2 regions of the Peribacillus sp. N1 genome follow, and region 2 is predicted to be linked to the other one. Evidence: riboswitches for the same ligand, from Rfam matches in the RefSeq annotation. Region 2 holds a riboswitch; the other holds the start of a gene.
What was found. A riboswitch is a leader RNA that binds a small molecule or an ion and turns the genes downstream of it on or off. The one in region 2 is predicted to bind S-adenosylmethionine.

Region 1 (7,561 bases), on a different contig from region 2:
CTACCTTTGGGTGGAGTTGGGTCTCCAGACGGTCCATGAAAAGACCGCGACGATGATTAACCGTGCCCATGATTTCGATTGCTACAAAGAAGGCGTCGATAAACTGCGGAAACACGGCATCCGCATATGCTCCCATATCATCAATGGCCTTCCTCAGGAAGATTACGGCATGATGCTGGAAACAGCCCGGGAAGTTGCCAAACTCGATGTGCAGGGGATAAAGATCCATTTACTTCATTTATTAAAAGGGACACCGATGGTCAAACAATACGAAAAAGGCCTGCTCGAGTTTCTTGACCGTGACGATTATGTCAGCCTGGTATGCGACCAGCTGGAAATAATCCCTCCAGAAATGATCGTTCACCGCATTACGGGTGACGGTCCGATCGATTTGATGATCGGTCCAATGTGGAGCGTCAATAAATGGGATGTCTTGAATGCCATTGATGCCGAATTGAAACGCCGTAACAGCTGGCAGGGAAAAAATCATCATACGGAGGTACAATAATGAAGCTTGACCGAATTTTGCCATTCGCCAGGATTCTGCTGGAAAAAGCGGTCCATCCCGGGGATATAACCATTGATTGCACGATGGGCAACGGTTTTGATACGGTCTTTCTTGCAGGACTTACAGGTGAAAACGGGCATGTCTATAGTTTTGATATTCAAAAAGAAGCAATTCAAACCACAGCGGCGAAACTAAAGGCCGAGAATTTACAAGAGTGCTGCACCCTCATTCACGATGGGCATCAACATTTGAGCAAATACATCAGGAAAGAGCATTCCGGAAAGGTCACGGGTGCCATATTCAACCTGGGCTACCTTCCTGGCGGTGACAAATCAATCATCACCCAAGCCGATACGACGATATCAGCCATTGAACAGCTATTCGAATTGCTGGCACCTGAAGGCATCATCATCCTCGTCATTTACCATGGTCATCCAGGGGGATCGGCAGAACGGGATGCATTGATGGATTATGTACAGAACTTCCCTCAACAGAAAGCCCATATCCTGAAATACGGGTTCATCAACCAATCAAACAATCCGCCATTCATTGTCGCGATTGAAAAAAGATGATGACTTTTGACACCGTTCGAACGAACGGTGTTTTTTCAATCCCAACTCGCAGAAGCAGAATTACCAATCACAACATTTTGAATTTTGCGTCTATAATGATTATAATGATAGAAAATAGATAAGAGGGTGCAGAAAATGGAACATTTGCCTACTTCATTACTGACGGATATATTAACTGAAAAAATCAAAAGGGATTCAAGTGAACAATACGGGGAGTTTGTCAGCTCGCTTAACTCGTTGACAGAAAACCAAAAAACCATGGAGGACCTCAAACAATTCGATCACCATTTTGATAGGTTCCTGCCACAGCTCGATTTAATGATTTCCACTCAAAACCATGAAGCGATCATGAATATGAAAGCGACGCTTTTGGACCTATTCGCCAATGACTTAACCTTCAAATCCATCTATCTTCTATCCACCGCATTATCGAATAAAAAAGAACTTACACACTTGAACCAATTTATGTACCCGGTTACTTACTGGGCCCCGGTGATCAAGTCAAACGAATTGCTTAAAAGCGCAGGCTGATTCAAATAAAAAAAACTGCCAAAGGTCTAACCTCGGCAGTTTTTTATTTATCCTGAAGTATGTACTGATCAAACGACATACCCTAATATTTTTAAACGGTTCTCAACAAAACTCAGCGCATATTGAAATACATCATCACGTTCTGGTTCATTGAAGATTTCATGATATAGCTTAGGCCATTCCTTATATTGCTTTTCACTGGCCAAGTTATAATTAAACCACTCACGAACCGCCTTCTTGTTCACGACTCGGTCATCTCCGCCCTGCATGACCAAAAGCGGCACATCCTGGAAATCAGGAATTTCTTCAAAAGCATCCTTCATAGCCTGTGCAAGCTCGCGATACCAGCGAACCGAAACCTTTGTGATATATAATGTATCATTTCTATCGGATTCACGAATTTCCGCACTTCTCGTCGCCATTTCAGGTGTCAATCCGGATTCAACCCTGAACTTAGGCATCACGATATTCAAACCATGCGAGATAGTTGTCAGGAACTTCGGCGGCTTCGTCACGAGGCCCAAGCATGGAGAAGAAAGAATCACCCCTGCAATGTCCCATTCCTCTTCCTGAAGAAGGCGTATCGAAATCAAACCGCCCATGCTGTGTCCAAGTAAAAAGACCGGCAACGAATATTCGTAAGCCTCTTCTATCCAGCTTTTCACTTCGTCCAAATACTCATCAAAGGAATCGATATGTCCCCGGTAGGCGCGAGTTGTCATACCCTGCCCAGGAAGGTCGCCCATGACGACATGGTATCCAGCCGAAAGCCACATTTGTGTTACCCACTTATAACGTCCGTGATGTTCCATTGCCCCATGAATGATGACAATGACGCCCTTTGCGTCTCCTTCTGTCTCCCATTTCCACATTCGAAATCCCCCTTTCACTTTTAACTTGTTGTGTACGATCCATGATAGTTAAAATAATATATATAAATTATAACCATATTCGTGATTTTCGACAAAAAAGAAATCTAACAAGTTGTACATTGCTATTATAAATAGCCAAGTGTATTTGCATACGGTATATTAAAATAATACATAAAAACATTCACTTCGGAAAGGAAATGATTAAAAATGATTATTTATCCGTATAAAGGCAAAGAACCTGAAATCGCCGAAAGCGCTTATATTGCTGAGAATGCTGTCGTGACAGGTGATGTCAAAATTGGCGACGAAACATCAATTTGGTTCAATTCCGTCATTCGCGGTGATGTATCCCCAACCATCATCGGGAAAAAAGTCAGTATACAGGATAACAGCGTCCTGCACCAAAGCCCAAATAATCCATTAATCATCGAGGATGAAGTAACCATTGGCCATCAGGTCATTTTACATAGCTGTAAAATCCGTAAAGGAGCTCTGATCGGCATGGGATCGATTGTACTTGATGAAGCTGAAATCGGCGAAGGAGCCTTCATCGGTGCCGGCAGCCTCGTTCCACAAGGTAAAGTCATTCCACCGAACATGCTGGCATTCGGACGCCCAGCTAAAGTCATTCGCGAAATCAACGAAGAAGATCGCCAGGATATGGAACGCATCGTTCGCGAATATGCCGAAAAAGGACAATACTATAAAACCGCGGAACGCATAAAGTGAATTGACTGAAAGTTACGAGTATTGTACTCAAACTCACGAGTATTTGCTACAAACTCACGAGTATTTGCTACAAATTCACGAGTATTTACTCCAAACTCACGAGTATACGCTCTAAATTCATGAGTATATGCTCTAAACTCATGAGTATACGCTCTAAACTCACGAGTATACGCTCTAAAATCTCGAGTATACGCTCTAAAATCTCGAGTACTTGCTACAAACTCTCGAGTAACGCTTCAACCTCACGATTTGATGACCCAAACAAACTTGTAAACGACTTTAACTCACGAGTTTTGCACGTATTTTATATTTCTTTGGGATTTCTTGAATTATTCCCGCTGACGGCAAAATTAATCCACAAAAAAAAGGTGTCCCGCAAATTGCGGGACACCTTTTTTATATGATTTACGCTTGTGCTTTTAATGTTTCTGCTTTGTCCGTGCGTTCCCATGGAAGATCGACATCTGTACGGCCAAAGTGTCCGTAAGCAGCTGTTTGTTTGTAGATCGGGCGACGAAGGTCAAGCATTTTGATGATGCCAGCTGGACGAAGGTCGAAGTTAGCACGAACTAGGTCAACAAGGACTTCTTCGCTAACTGTACCAGTTCCGAACGTATCAATTGAAATCGATACAGGCTCTGCCACACCGATTGCGTATGCCAATTGAACTTCCGCTTTGTCGGCAAGGCCGGCTGCCACGATGTTTTTCGCAACATAACGAGCAGCGTATGCAGCAGAACGGTCAACTTTAGTAGCATCCTTACCAGAGAATGCACCGCCGCCGTGACGAGCGTATCCACCGTAAGTATCAACGATGATTTTACGTCCAGTAAGACCAGCATCCCCTTGAGGTCCGCCAATTACGAAACGGCCAGTCGGGTTGATGAAGTATTTAGTTTGAGCATCGATCAATTCAGCTGGAACGACCGCTTTGATCACATGTTCTTTTAGATCGGCTTGAATTTGTTCAAGCGTAATTTCAGCATCATGCTGTGTAGAGATAACGATTGTATCTACACGTACAGGACGGTTATTCTCATCATATTCCACAGTTACCTGTGTTTTACCATCAGGGCGTAAGTAAGCAAGAGTTTCATCTTTACGAACTTGAGCCAGGCGGAATGAAAGTTTATGCGCCAATGAAATCGGAAGCGGCATAAGCTCTTCTGTTTCATTACAAGCAAATCCGAACATAAGACCTTGGTCCCCTGCACCGATTGCATCGATTTCTTCCTCTGACATGTTTCCTTCACGAGCTTCCAATGCTTTATCGACTCCAGCTGCGATATCGGCAGACTGCTCATCAATGGAACTCAACACTGCACAAGTTTCAGCATCGAAACCGTATTTCGCACGTGTGTAGCCAATTCCTTTAATCGTATCACGAACGATACGCGGAATATCCACGTAAGCGGACGTTGTAATTTCACCAGCAACAAGTACAAGGCCTGTTGTTACACTAGTTTCACACGCAACACGTGCATTTGCATCCTTAGCTAGGATAGCATCTAAAATGGAATCTGAAATCTGATCACAAATTTTGTCCGGATGGCCCTCTGTAACAGATTCAGAAGTAAATAGACGTTTCTTTGACATCATATTTCCTCCTTGGAAGTTAGTATGTTGTAGGCATAAGCCTGATTTTTACGGAACTCGTTTCCCTCATTAGTTTCAACTATAGACACAGAATTACTTATGAAAAACACAAAAACCTTCCCTGGCAAATGAGGAAAGGTTTAAAATTCTGTCTTCTATCCTTTCACTCTTATCGTTCAAGGGTTTTTACCTTGCTCAGGTTAGCACCATCACCACTATTCCTTGAAGATCTTCGCTTTATTTTCGGCGATCGATCTTGGAGTCAAGTTCAATATGGCAGGTTGCTGGGTTTCAAAGGGCCTGTCCCTCCACCAACTCGGGATAAGAGAATCCGTACAATTTAAGATATTATCGTATCTGGTTGGAATTTGTCAATGCTTTTCTAAAAAGAACATTTCCGCCCAGTATGGCTTTCTTTTGAAAAAAGTGTTGATACAGCGTTTTTGAAGGGTTTACAATGCAAAATACGAATAGAAATGTTGGAAATTGCCATTAATAATAAGTATTAAGCATACGAAAAACGACTTCACCATTGGAAATATATTGCTTACTTACTTCCTATTAAAATAAAATTGACTTCATTAAAGTATATGTGATAATCCTGACTCGGTTCCTGCCGGAATAAAATGATTAACGTGTCCAGCTGAAAATAATCACAAATTAGAAGAAATAGTATAGACTATTTAAATGAATGTGTTATACTAATTGTAATCTAAAAACTTAAACAAAGGAAGGTACCTCATATATGAATTCTGTAGATGTTTCTAATGAGTTACACCAGTTATTAACAGGAAACAATGTGCAAACTCAACTTTCAGTTCCTCAATTGGTCGAAAAAGTATTAAGCAGAAATGAAGGCGTTTTAACATCAACCGGCGCAGTAAAAGCTGAAACCGGCAAATATACTGGTCGTTCACCTAAAGATAAATTTATCGTGGAAGAAGCATCCGTTAAAGATAAAATCGATTGGGGTTCAGTGAACCAGCCAATTTCCGAAGATGTGTTCAATAAACTATATAATAAAGTAGTTGACTACCTAAAAGCAAAAGAAGAGATTTTTGTTTTTAAAGGTTTCGCTGGTGCAGACGAATCATCTCGTCTTCCAATCCGTGTTGTTAATGAATATGCTTGGCATAACCTTTTCGCCCATACTTTGTTCATCCGTCCAAATGAAGAGGAACTAAGAGGTCACGAAGCTGAATTCACAATCCTTTCTGCACCTAACTTCAAAGCAGACCCAGAAGTGGACGGAACCACTTCCGAAACTTTCATCATCGTTTCATTTGAACGACGTACCATCCTGATCGGCGGAACGGAATATGCAGGAGAAATGAAAAAATCGATCTTCTCGATCATGAACTACTTACTTCCAGAGGCTGGAATCCTTCCAATGCATTGCTCTGCTAACGTAGGACGTGAAGGGGACGTCGCTTTATTCTTCGGTCTGTCCGGTACAGGCAAAACAACTTTATCAGCAGACACTAGCCGTAAACTGATTGGCGATGACGAGCACGGCTGGTCTTCTAATGGCGTATTCAACATCGAAGGCGGCTGCTATGCGAAAACGATCAATCTTTCACGTGAAAAAGAACCACAAATTTTCGATGCAATCCGTTTCGGTGCCGTATTGGAAAATGTTGTTGTTGATCCGGATACACGTGAAGCGAACTATGATGACAGTTCATTGACTGAAAACACTCGTGCTGCTTACCAAATGCAAGCGATCGATAACATCGTGAACCCAAGTATTGCAGGACATCCAAATACAATCATTTTCTTAACAGCTGATGCTTCAGGCGTTCTGCCTCCAATCAGCAAGCTTTCCAAAGAACAGGCAATGTTCCACTTCCTAAGCGGATACACTAGTAAATTGGCTGGTACTGAAAGAGGCGTAACTTCACCGGAGGCTACATTCTCCACTTGCTTCGGATCTCCATTCTTACCTCTTCCAGCTCAACGCTATGCTGAGATGCTTGGTGATAAAATTGACGAGCACAATGCAAAGGTATACCTTGTCAACACTGGATGGACTGGCGGAGCATACGGAACTGGAAGCCGTATGAAACTTGCTTACACTCGTGCAATGGTACAAGCGGCACTTGAAGGTGAATTAGCGAACATCGAAACGATCAAAGATGATATCTTCGGCTTGGATATCCCGCTTCATGTTCCTGGTGTTCCTGATGAAGTGCTTCAGCCAATCAAGACTTGGGCAGATCCTGCCGCTTATAAAGAAGCAGCAACGGACCTTGCCGCACAATTCCGTGCTAACTTCAAGAAATTCGGCAGCGTTCCAAGTGAAATCGAAGAACTTGGCGGACCGACAGCTTAATAAATTGTACACAAAAGGACCAAGCTCTTGCTTGGTCCTTTCAGTTTGTCGACAAGAAATGTCTCATCCCGAACCATGATTTCAAAACATTTCTTCGTTATCCTTCATTCATTGTTTACTTTTTGAATGGAATCCTCAGAAATTTGCTACACTCCTGCCACTCGCTCTCCAAAACCCCGCTAGATACATCTGCGAGGAGTCTTGGCAGACAGTCGGCGGAAATGAAGCGGATATAATTCGTGGACCTTAAAAAATAAATGCTTCGGAGTCTGAATAGTTAGGTGTAGATCGAATAAATTCGTGGACGGTCGAATTTAGTGCCGTGTACGTCGATTTACTGCGACAACGGTCGAATTTAGTGCCCTGTAGGTCGATTTACTGCGGTGAACGGTCGAATTTAGTGCCCTGTAGGTCGATTTTC
Region 2 (7,561 bases):
GAATAGGAAAGCCAAGTTTTGCCCCCATATTCAACATCAATTCCCTACGTTCTTCCATAGGTTTAGCTGCTAAGTCTTTTCCGTTGTTGCGAAGCAGGTCAAACGCTATAAACCGGCATGGGGAAAAGCGGGATTTTTCGGATATTAGGGATTGTTTACCAAGGCGTCCTCGCCACTGTATTTGAAAAAAGTCCGCTTTCGCTTCATTGGTAAGCCAGACCAATTCTCCATCCAACTGAAGCGGGAGATATTCTTCCAGGTCCAGTTCTTTGATGTAAGCAATGATTTCTGGGAATTGTGGTGATAATTCCTTCTCGTTCCGACTTGAAATGCTTATGGTATCGGAGTCTATCGTTAAAATAGCCCTAAAGCCGTCATATTTGACTTCATAACGCCAATCCTTGGAGCTGGGGGCTTCTGGGTAATATGTTGGCAGCATCGGTTTCATTTTTGTATCACCTCCGCAAATAATTGATTAACATTATTTTGCCAAAAAAACGAAGTGTTAGAGTTGGCAATTGTTTTTTCGGTTTTTTTTGAACAAAGGGGAATAATAAAATTGTTCTTCTCTTTAAAAATAAGTTATGAGGTGACGAATATGCATACGATGTGGAAGGGGAGCATATCATTCGGTTTGGTGAACATTCCGATAAAACTTCATGCTGCAACGGAGGATAAGGATATTTCTTTAAGGACGTTGCATAAGGAATGTCATTCACCGATTAAATACGAAAAAGTTTGTCCGGTATGCCAGAAAGAAGTGGGTAAGGATGATATAGTCCGCGCTTTTGAGTATACAAAGGGAAAATTTGTTGTATTGGAAGACAATGAACTAGAGCAACTGAAAAAACAAAACGAAGAAAAAGCCGTGGAAATTGTGGATTTCGTTAAAATTGAAGAAATAGATCCCATTTATTTCAATCGGAGTTACTACATGTCCCCTAATGATGGAGGGATAAAAGCTTATTCCCTTTTGAGGCAGGCCCTCAAGGAATCGAATAAGGTAGGATTAGCAAAAATCATCATTCGCTCTAAAGAACAAATGGCGGTAATCCGAGTCGTTGATAATACCTTGGTGATGGAAACGATTCATTATCCGGATGAAGTCCGTTCCACAGCGGATGTTCCGAATATCCCCGCCAATGATACCATTGCAAAAAAAGAAATCGATACTGCCGTATTATTAATAGATCAATTAACGACCACTTTCGATCCGACAAAATACACCGATGACTATCGAACCGCGTTACTTGAATTGATTGAATCAAAGAAAACGGGACAGACGACGATTACAGCCAAAACAAAAGAACCAGTTTCCAACAATGTAACCGATTTAATGGAGGCATTACAGGCATCCATTGACCGTACGAAACATGATGAACCGGAAAAGAAAAAGACGACCCGAAAGAAAGCGGCACCAAAAAAAAAGAAACAAGCTTAAACAGGAAGCTGAGCGGAAGACATATGGTGTCGCTCGGCTTTTCTGCTTGTTTTAGCAAGGAATCAGGCCTCTTATAAGGGAATGAAAGTGACTTTACAGGGAGGTATTTGAATAGGGAATGAAAGTGAAAATAGGTAAGTGAATCACGATTTAAGGATTAGAATGGAACTAAAAGAAAATGATGGATGATAATGAAGGCAAAAAAATTCGCTCCCTAAAGAGCGACAATGAGGAATTCAATCGTGAAAATCAACATATAGGCGAACAGTTGTAGTTTTCGACTATATATTGTGTTCATATTCTACCATATTTAATTCTGAAATAGCAACAAAATTACTGAAACTAACCTATGAATTTTTCTGGAAATCAATGATATTTCGCCCATTTAACGGCTCATGTGGCTTTTTCACTTCATATATTTTTAAAAACTACTGAATATAATGGATTTTTAGTATAATTTATACATATAGGATGATATAAATTAAATATGAATGGAAGATGCAAAATGGAAAATGGAAAAATCAAATCACTTCAGGCCGGAAAGCCGAAACATGAAAGTTTTTCGAATGTCGATATCTTTTCAGCCATGGATAAACAAGCACAGGATAATGTGACAGTGACTAAATCAGGCATAATTGGTGATGGGGTAGGTAATGAAAAGTTCCATGGAGGTCCTGATCGGGCTTTGTGCTTTTACCCCTTTGAGCATTATTCATTATGGAATGAAAGATTCTCTAAAAAGCTGGATATCCCAGCATTCGGTGAAAATTTAACCGTAGCGGGGATGAGAGAAGAAACCACGTATATCGGCGATATTTATCAAATAGGCGAAGTGATTGTTCAAATTAACCAGGGGAGGATACCTTGTTCGACCATTTCCCACTTCAATCAAGAACCTAAGTTTTTGGAACTAGTGCTGAAAACGAGTTTCACTGGTTATTTTGCAAGAGTACTTCAAGAAGGAACGATAAATAAACAAAACGAGATCGTACTAATAGATCGTTTGCAAGAAAAAATTTCAGTTCATTATGCAGCAGAGGTAATCCTTCATAAACGAGATGGGCTGGAAGGCGCCAAGGCTTTACTTACTCTGGACCCATTAGCGGAAGACTGGAAACAAAGAATCTTGAAGAGGGTTCAGGCTGCAAAAGATTGAATCATTTTTGCAAAAGTGAAAAAAATGTCGATCAGGTATTGAAATTGACAGATTATTAATGTAAATTAAATATAATCTAATTTTGAAATCTTGTGAAAATTATATAAATGGATCTTATCGAGAGAGGTGGAGGGACTGGCCCGAAGAAACCTCAGCAACCAGCTTAGGCAAAGGTGCTAAATCCAGCAAGCAGAGCTTGATAGATGAGGAGAATGTTTCAAAAAACCTTCTTCTTTGAGAAGGTTTTTTTTTCCTTTTCTCTCATACTCATAAAATACGACAAAAACAGGACTGTTTTTGAGAGAGGGTGTAATGATGAATTTTCGTAAAGAAGTGAAAGAAAGAATGTTAGTTGGGGAAGGGGCAATGGGGACCTTATTGTACTCAAATGGCATCGATCAATGTTATGAGGAATTAAACTGCACGAATCCGGATCAAATAGAGTCTATCCATCGTGCCTATCTGGAAGCTGGTGCAGATATCCTTCAATCGAATACATACGGAGCCAATTTCAACAAATTGAAACGGTATGGACTTGAAGATGAAGTAAGCAGAATCAATCGCCAGGGAGTCATTCTTGCTAAAAAAGCGGCAAAAGGAAAGGCTTATGTCTTCGGTACCATAGGGGCACAACGGAGTATCAGGAAATCGGATTTAAGCATGGAAGAGATTAAACGGGGGTTTCGTGAACAGCTATACAGTCTGTTGATGGAAAATCCTGATGGGATTCTCTTGGAAACATTTTATGACCTGGAAGAGCTGGAAACCGTTCTGCAAATCGTAAAAAATGAAACTGGACTGCCGATCATCGCAAATGTTTCGATGCATGAACTGGGTAATCTCCAAAATGGAATCCATTTAAATGAAGCCTTTCAAAAACTCGAGCAATTGGGTGCCGATGTTGTTGGGGTGAATTGCCGTCTTGGTCCACATCATATGATCCGGGCCTTGGAAGAAGTGAGTTTGCCAAAGCAAGCATCGATTGCCATATACCCTAATGCCAGCCTCCCTGATTATGTGGATGGAAGGCTCGTCTATAAAGCCGTGCCGGAATATTTCGGTTCAAGTGCCCTGGAACTTCGTGAGCAAGGTGCCGCTATCATAGGCGGGTGCTGTGGAACGACGCCACTGCATATTCAAGCTGTAAAGAATGCGATCGGAAGTTTTGCTCCCGTAAAAGAGAAAGTTACGAAATCCCGTGAAATAGAAATAATTGAAGTGAACGAAAGAGAATTGGAACTTCCACTGTACGAAAAGGCCAAGACGGAAAGGACGATCCTGGTTGAACTTGATCCACCTAAAAAGCTGGGAATAGAGAGCTTCATGACCGGTGCAGAGGTTTTGAAAAAAGCAGGGGTCGATTCCATTACACTAGCGGATAATTCACTTGCCTCACCAAGGATATCGAATGATGCTCTGGCTAACCTACTGAAGAACCAATTGAATATTAATCCGATGGTGCATATAACATGCCGTGATCGAAATTTGATTGGCCTGCAATCACATTTAATGGGTCTGCAGACGGTGGGGCTGAATGAATTATTGATCATCACCGGAGATCCTTCAAAAATAGGGGACTTCCCGGGTGCCACTTCGGTTTATGATTTATCTTCCTTCGACCTTATAAGCATGGTCAAACAATTTAATGAAGGTCTTTCCTATTCCGGTCAAAGTCTGGGGCAACGGGCAAATTTTAAAATTGCGGCAGCGTTTAATCCGAATGTGAAATATTTGGATAAAGCAGTACTGAGAATGGAAAAGAAGATTTCCTGTGGTGCTCAATCCTTTTTGACACAGCCAATTTATTCGGTGGAGCAAATCGAAGAAGTACATGAAGCTACAAAACATTTAGAAACCCCGATTTTCATCGGTATCATGCCTTTGACAAGCACCCGGAACGCAGAATTCATCCATAATGAGATCCCAGGCATCAAATTGCCTGATAACGTAAGAAGGGCGATGGCTTTAGCGGGGGATGACCCTGTAAAGTCAAGGATTGAAGGGGTTAATATCGCGCGGGAACTGGTGGACGCGGCAAGGGAAAAATTCAAGGGCATATATTTAATCACTCCGTTCCTTCGCTATGAAATGACGGCGGAACTTACGAAATATATTAGAAAAGTCGATAGTAAACAGACATCAGAGGTGGCAGTACATGAATAAAAAAGCGATTCAAGATCAGTTAAATTCCAAGATTCTCCTACTTGATGGGGCGATGGGAACCATGCTTCAAGCGGAGGATTTGACAGCAAATGATTTTGGCGGGGAACAATTCGAGGGCTGCAATGAATATTTATCACTGACGCAGCCGGAAATCATCCAATCCATTCATGAAAAATATTTAGCGGCGGGCGCAGATATCATTGAAACAAATACCTTTGGAGCGACCAGCATCGTTCTTGAGGAATACCAAATAAGCACGATCGCCTACAAGCTAAATAAAATTTCAGCTGAGCTTGCCGTTAAAGCTTGTGAAAAGTATTCCAATGAGGAATGGCCAAGGTATGTAGCTGGCTCTATGGGCCCGACTACAAAAACGCTTTCCGTAACGGGCGGAACGACTTTTGATATTTTAACCGATTCTTATGAAGAACAGGCACTGGGTCTCTTGGATGGCGGTGTAGACTTGCTGTTGGTGGAAACCTGTCAGGATATGCTTAATGTCAAGGCTGCCTTTTCTGGAATCAAAGCAGCATTTGCAAAAACAGGAAAAGATGTGCCTGTCATCATATCAGGAACAATCGAACCGATGGGCACGACACTTGCTGGCCAGTCCATAGAAGCTTTTTATTTATCGGTTGAACATATGAAGCCCGTAGCTGTCGGCCTTAATTGTGCAACGGGGCCGGAATTCATGATAGACCATATCAGGACACTTGCAGATATATCAAACAGCGCCATCAGCTGTTATCCGAATGCCGGGCTCCCTGATGAAGAGGGCCACTATCATGAGTCACCTACTTCCCTGGCAGAGAAAATGAAGCAATTTGCCGAAAAGGGATGGGTCAATATCATTGGCGGATGTTGTGGTACGACACCAGAGCATATTAAAGAACTTTCCAGGGTCCTCGAAGGCATGAAGCCCCGTACTATTACGGAAACTGCCCATGGTCATGCCGTATCAGGCATAGAGCCGCTCATTTATGATGATTCAATGCGTCCTTTATTCGTAGGTGAAAGGACGAATGTTATCGGTTCCCGAAAGTTCAAGGAGCTGATACGCGGCAAGCATTACGAGCCAGCAGCCGAAATTGCACGTAACCAGGTGAAAAAAGGCGCCCATGTCATTGATATTTGTCTTGCTGATCCTGATGGGGATGAGCTTGGCGATATGAAGGAATTCGTAGAAGAGGTCGTCAAAAAAGTGAAGGTCCCATTGGTCATCGATACTACGGATGAAGTTGTACTTGAACAAGCATTAAAACATTCACAAGGAAAATCGATCATTAATTCCATAAACCTTGAAGATGGTGAAGAGCGCTTTGAAAAAATAGTACCCTTAGTCCATCAATATGGTGCTGCCGTTGTCGTAGGAACCATTGATGAAATAGGGATGGCCGTCGATGCTGAACGGAAATTGGAAGTGGCAACACGGTCTGTGGATCTGCTCGTCAATAAGTACGGTCTAAACAAAAGTGACATCATCTTTGATCCGCTTGTATTTCCTGTAGGCACAGGAGATGAACAATATATCGGGTCTGCTTTAGAGACGGTGAATGGAATAAGGGCGATTAAAGAAAAGTTTCCAGAATGCCTAACGATACTTGGCATTTCTAACGTTTCTTTCGGTCTGCCAGCGAGAGGAAGGGAAATATTAAATGCAGTTTTCCTTTACCATTGTACAAAAGCGGGGCTCGATTATGCCATCGTGAATACAGAAAAACTTGAACGTTTCGCTCTGATTCCGGAAGAGGAAGTGAAACTGGCTGAGGCACTCCTGTTTGAGACTTCAACAGAAACTTTAGCGATTTTTACCGAATTTTATCGTGGAAAAAAAGCTGAGAAGAAGGATAATGGTGTAATCCTGCCATTGGACGAACGTCTAGGTAACTATATTATCGAAGGAACGAAAGAAGGATTAATTGATGATTTAAATGAAGCGATTGAGCGCGGTGATACCCCATTGGAAATCATCAATGGACCATTGATGGATGGGATGAGTGAAGTGGGTCGGTTGTTTAATGACAACCAACTTATTGTCGCAGAGGTGCTTCAGAGTGCTGAAGCGATGAAAGCGGCAGTATCTCACCTTGAACCACTTATGGAAAACTCTGAAGATAGCGCTAAGAAAGGGAAAATCCTTTTGGCGACTGTCAAGGGAGATGTGCATGATATCGGGAAAAACCTAGTGGATATCATCCTATCGAATAATGGCTATGAAGTCATTGATTTAGGGATCAAGGTCGCACCGCAACAAATCATTGAAGAGGTTCGAAAACATGAGCCAACCATCATTGGCCTTTCTGGGTTACTTGTCAAATCTGCACAGCAAATGGTTTTAACCGCTCAGGATTTAAGGCAAGCTGGAATAGATACCCCAATATTAGTGGGTGGGGCAGCATTATCACGTAAATTCACCGATTTTAAAATATCACCTGAATATGAAGGACCGGTTTTATATTCCAAAGATGCGATGGATGGTTTGGCTGTAACGAATATTTTACATGACTCTGACAAAAAAGTGGTGTACTTGGAAGAGTTAGTCGAGAAACGAGAAAGGTCGAAAGCGAATGCCGCCATTGCCGCCACGCTGGAAAAACCTGTCCGTAAGCAGTCCACAGCTGCTCCTTTAAGCGATGTTCCTGTTCAAATACCGCGTGACATCAAACGTCACGTCCTGAAAAACTATCCATTGGATGTCATCCAGCCATATATAAATAGGCAAATGCTGATTGGTCATCATTTGGGGTTAAAAGGTAAAGTTTCCGAACTGCTTAAGCAAGGGAATGAAAAAGCAGTGCAGC

Region 1: it holds a riboswitch for S-adenosylmethionine, as region 2 does, so the genes downstream of both, metK (methionine adenosyltransferase) here and ACYP5M_RS05795 (bifunctional homocysteine S-methyltransferase/methylenetetrahydrofolate reductase) in region 2, are expected to answer to the same signal.

Annotation. Positions count from the first base shown of each region.
Region 1 covers NZ_BAAHZO010000007.1:32,599-40,159, reverse strand. Annotated here, with positions in the region: gene ACYP5M_RS22820 (TIGR01212 family radical SAM protein) at 1-508, shown strand, start outside; gene ACYP5M_RS22815 (tRNA 5-(aminomethyl)-2-thiouridylate-methyltransferase MnmM) at 508-1,080, shown strand; gene ACYP5M_RS22810 (hypothetical protein) at 1,216-1,611, shown strand; gene ACYP5M_RS22805 (alpha/beta hydrolase) at 1,680-2,483, opposite strand; gene ACYP5M_RS22800 (gamma carbonic anhydrase) at 2,694-3,212, shown strand; gene metK (methionine adenosyltransferase) at 3,618-4,811, opposite strand; SAM riboswitch class I at 4,975-5,136, opposite strand; gene pckA (phosphoenolpyruvate carboxykinase (ATP)) at 5,554-7,140, shown strand.
Region 2 covers NZ_BAAHZO010000001.1:1,221,345-1,228,905, reverse strand. Annotated here, with positions in the region: gene ligD (DNA ligase D) at 1-448, opposite strand, end outside; gene ku (non-homologous end joining protein Ku) at 599-1,441, shown strand; gene ACYP5M_RS05800 (MOSC domain-containing protein) at 1,947-2,597, shown strand; SAM riboswitch class I at 2,709-2,807, shown strand; gene ACYP5M_RS05795 (bifunctional homocysteine S-methyltransferase/methylenetetrahydrofolate reductase) at 2,913-4,760, shown strand; gene metH (methionine synthase) at 4,753-7,561, shown strand, end outside.